Regions from separate parts of the Kitasatospora sp. CB02891 genome, predicted to be linked through region 1. Evidence: riboswitches for the same ligand, from Rfam matches in the RefSeq annotation. Region 1 holds a riboswitch; the other holds the start of a gene.
What was found. A riboswitch is a leader RNA that binds a small molecule or an ion and turns the genes downstream of it on or off. The one in region 1 is predicted to bind S-adenosylmethionine.
Positions count from the first base shown of each region.

Region 1 (2,195 bases):
CCTGGTGGCGGTGGTGCCGGACGCCGACGTCGACCTGGGCCAGCGCGTCCAGCCCGACCAGTTCCAACGCGTCGACCAGCAGGCCGAGTTCGACGCCGTAGCCGGTCGGGAAGGGCAGTCGCTCCAGCAGGCCGCGGCGGGCCGCGTACTCGCCGCCGAGCGGCTGGACGAAGCCGGCCAGCTGCGGCCAGTGCAGGTTGAGCAGCGGGCGGGCGACCAGTTCGGTGACCCGGCCGCCGCCGGCCGGGACGACGGCCCCGTCGGCCTCGAACGGGCGGTCGTACATCGCCTTGACCAGGTGCACGGCGGGGTCGGTGAGCAGCGGGCCGACGATGCCGGAGACGAACGCCGGGTCGAATTCGCGCAGGTCGGCGTCGATGTAGCAGACGATCGCGCCGCTGCTGGCGAGCAGCGAGCGCCACAGCACCTCGCCCTTGCCGGGGGCGGCGGGCAGCCGGGGCAGGATGGCGTCCCGGTGGACCACCCGGGCGCCGGCGGCGGCCGCCGCGGCGGCGGTGCCGTCGACCGAGCCGGAGTCGACCACCAGCAGTTCGTCGACCAGCGGGACGCGTTCCATCAGTTCGGTGCGGATCAGGGTGACGATCTCGCCGACGGTCGGCTCCTCGTCCAGGGCGGGCAGCACCACGCTGACGGTGCCGGCCGGCCCGGCGGCGCGCTTGGCGGCGAGCAGCCGGTCGAGCGGTCGGTCGGCGGCCGCCCAGGACCGGCGGCGCAGCCAGTCGGCCACTTCCGGCAGGACCCCGGGCTCGGGCTGCTCGGGCAAGATCTCGCTCCCTGTCTCGGTCCGTCTCGGTTTTCGGACGGTGGGGTTGGACGGCACGGGCCTTCGGTTACAGTCTTCGTACTGCGCCCGGACCTTCGCACGTCGGGGTCGTTCGCAGCGTACGACCACAACTTCACATTGCTCATCCAGAGGGACTGAGGGAACGGCCCGTTGAAGTCCCGGCAACCCTCCCGCGCGGCCTTGCAGGCCCGGCGGGACAGGTGCCAATTCCGGCCCGGGCGCGACCGCGTCCCGGGGAAGATGAGGAGAAAGGGCCTCGCCACCATGGCTGTTGACACCCCCGCACCTGCCGCCGTCGACCTCGGTCCGGCCACCGCGCTGTCCTGTCGCGAGTGCGGCACCCGCTTCCCGCTCGGCCCGAGCTTCGCCTGCCTGGAGTGCTTCGGCCCGCTGGAGATCGCCTACGACTACGCCGGCTACGACGCCGAGGAGCTGCGCAAGCGGATCGAGGCCGGGCCGGCGTCCGTCTGGCGCTACGCCCCGCTGCTGCCCGTCCCCGCCGACGTCGCGGACAAGCCGAACCTGAACCCGGGCTGGACCCCGCTGGTGAAGGCCGACAACCTGGGCCGCGAGCTGGGCTTCACCGCGCAGCTGCACATCAAGGACGACTCCGGCAACCCCACCCACTCGTTCAAGGACCGGGTGGTGGCCTGCGCGATCGAGGCCGCCCGCGCCTTCGACTTCACCACGCTGTCCTGCTCGTCCACCGGCAACCTGGCGGGCGCGGTGGGCGCCGCCGCGGCCCGGGCCGGCTTCAAGTCCTGCGTGTTCATCCCGCACGACCTGGAGCAGGGCAAGGTCGTGATGGCCGGGGTGTACGGCGGCGAGCTGGTCGGCATCGACGGCAACTACGACGACGTGAACCGGTTCTGCTCGGAGCTGATCGGCGACCCGGCCGGCGAGGGCTGGGGCTTCGTCAACGTCAACCTGCGTCCGTACTACGGCGAGGGCTCCAAGACCCTGGCGTTCGAGATCTGCGAGCAGCTCGGCTGGCGGCTGCCCGAGCAGATCGTCATCCCGATCGCCTCCGGCTCCCAGCTCACCAAGATCGACAAGGGCCTGCAGGAGCTGATCAAGCTCGGCCTGGTCGAGGACCGCCCGTACAAGATCTTCGGCGCCCAGGCCGAGGGCTGCTCCCCGGTCTCCGCCGCCTTCAAGGCCGGCCGCGACGTGATCAAGCCGGTCAAGCCGGACACCATCGCCAAGTCGCTGGCGATCGGCAACCCGGCCGACGGCCCCTACGTGCTCGACATCGCCCGCCGCACCGGCGGCGCCGTCGAGGACGTCACCGACGCCCAGGTGGTCGAGGCGATCAAGCTGCTGGCCCGCACCGAGGGCATCTTCGCCGAGACGGCCGGCGGCGTCACCGTCGGCGTGCTGAAGAAGCTGG
Region 1 is NZ_NNBO01000008.1:281,488-283,682, reverse strand. Features, by position in the region: gene CG736_RS20110 (glucosyl-3-phosphoglycerate synthase) at 1-784, opposite strand, end outside; SAM riboswitch class I at 924-1,052, shown strand; gene thrC (threonine synthase) at 1,070-2,195, shown strand, end outside.

Region 2 (2,195 bases), on a different contig from region 1:
GGTCAAGCACGGCAACCGGGCCTCCTCCTCCGCGTCCGGCTCCTCGGACGTGCTCGGCCGGCTCGGCATCAACCTCGACCTGTCCGCCGCCCGGGTCGCGGCGGTGGCCGAGGAGGTCGGACTGACCTTCTGCTTCGCCGCCAAGTTCCACCCTTCGATGCGGCACACGGCGCAGGCCCGCGCCGAACTCGCCGTCCCGACGGTCTTCAACATCCTCGGCCCGCTCACCAACCCGGCCCGGGTCGGCGCCCACGCGGTCGGCTGCTTCGACACCCGGCTGGCCGGACTGATCGCCGGCGTGCTCGCCCGGCGCGGCGGACAGGGACTGGTGTTCCGGGGTGACGACGGACTCGACGAGCTGACGATCACCACCACGTCCCACGTCTGGGTGATCCGGGACGGCCGGGTGACGGAGACCCGGTTCGACCCGCGGGACGTCGGCATCGAGCTGGTCGGGATCGAGGCGCTGCGCGGCGCCGACGCGGAGTTCAACGCGGCGGTCGCCCGGCGGGTGCTCAACGGGGAGCGCGGGGCGGTGCGGGACGCGGTGCTGCTCAACAGCGCCGCCGCGCTGGTGGCGCTGGAGCTGACGGACGCGCCGCTGGGCGAGCAGCTCGCGGCGGCGATGGTGCGGACGGCGGCGGCGATCGATTCCGGGGCGGCGGGGGAGCTGCTGAAGCGGTGGGCCGACGCGACCCAGTGAGCTTCAAGGGTCCGCCCGGGGAGGGGAGTTGCTCCTCCCCGGGCGGACCTTGCCGTTGGTGGGCGGCTGTCTGCGCCCCAGGCGGGGCGGGGGCGCGGGTGACGAGGTTTCAGGAGTGTGTCCAGGTGGCGGACGGGGGTTGAGCGCGAGGGGCTCTCGTGTAAGGTCTTTCGCAGGTCATGAGTGGCAGCGACAAGCCCCAGCTTGCTGTCCGGCAACCCTCCGTCCGTGGCGGGGTGCCCTGGGTGAGGACCGGGCTGCGCGGCGATCCGTCCGCACGGCAAGCGCGGACTTCCGGTCGATGCACCCCGGGGTCCTTACCCCGTGGAGGAGTGCATCCATGTCCGTGATCGCCGAAATCTGTGAGCCGCTGGCCGTCCTGGGCCAGGAGGTCGAGGTGCCGTTGGCGTCCGGCGAGAAGGTCGGGTACGCGGCGCTGGACTACGCGGCGAGTGCGCCGGCGCTGGCCCGGGTGTGGGAGGACGTGGCGGCGTACGCGCCGTACTACGGGTCCGTGCACCGGGGGGCCGGGTACCTGTCGCAGCTGTCGACGGACCTGTTCGAGCAGAGCCGACGGACCGTCGCGGAGTTCCTGGAGCTGCGGGACGGCGACCAGGTGGTGTTCACCCGGGCGACCACCGATTCGCTGAACCTGCTGGCCGGGGCGGTGCCGGTCGGGACCGAGGTGTTCGCGTTCGAGACCGAGCACCACGCCTCGCTGCTGCCGTGGCGGCGCGAGGGCCTGACGGTGCGTTACCTGCGGGCGCCGCGTTCGCACGGTGAGGCGGTGGCCGCGCTGGAGGAGGCGCTGCTGGGGGCGGCCGAGGGGCCGAAGCTGTTCTGCGTGACCGGGGCGTCGAACGTCACCGGTGAGCTGTGGCCGGTGAAGGAGCTGACTGCGGTCGCGCACCGGTACGGCGCCCGGGTGGTGCTGGACGCGGCCCAGCTGGCGCCCCACCACCGGGTGTCGGTGCGGGAGTTGGACGTCGACTGGATCGCGTTCTCCGGGCACAAGCTGTACGCGCCGTTCGGCGCCGGCGTGCTGGCCGGCCGGGCGGACTGGCTGGACGCGGCGGAGCCGTACCTGGCCGGCGGCGGGGCGAGCCGGACGGTGGCCCGGGAGCTGGACGGCTCGGTGGCGGTGGAGTGGCACACCGGCCCGGCCCGGCACGAGGCCGGTTCGCCGAACGTGATCGGCGCGTACGCGATCGCCTCGGCCTGCCGGGCGCTCACCGAGGCCGGCTTCGACGCGCTGGAGGCCCGGGAGCGGGCGCTGGTCGCGAAGTTGACGGAGGGGCTGGCGGCGATCCCCGAGGTGCGGGTGCTGAGCCTGTTCGGCGAGGACGCGGACCGGGTCGGCGTGGTGTCGTTCGTGGTGCGCGGCTGGAACAGCTCGCACTTCTCGGCCGCGCTGTCCGCCGAGTACGGCATCGGCGTGCGGGACGGGCTGTTCTGCGCGCACCCGCTGGTGCGGACGCTGCTCGGCGGGGAG
Region 2 is NZ_NNBO01000003.1:474,062-476,256, forward strand. Features, by position in the region: gene trpD (anthranilate phosphoribosyltransferase) at 1-703, shown strand, start outside; SAM riboswitch class IV at 879-996, shown strand; gene CG736_RS10890 (aminotransferase class V-fold PLP-dependent enzyme) at 1,044-2,195, shown strand, end outside.
Region 2: another riboswitch for S-adenosylmethionine. It lies ahead of CG736_RS10890 (aminotransferase class V-fold PLP-dependent enzyme); the one in region 1 lies ahead of thrC (threonine synthase).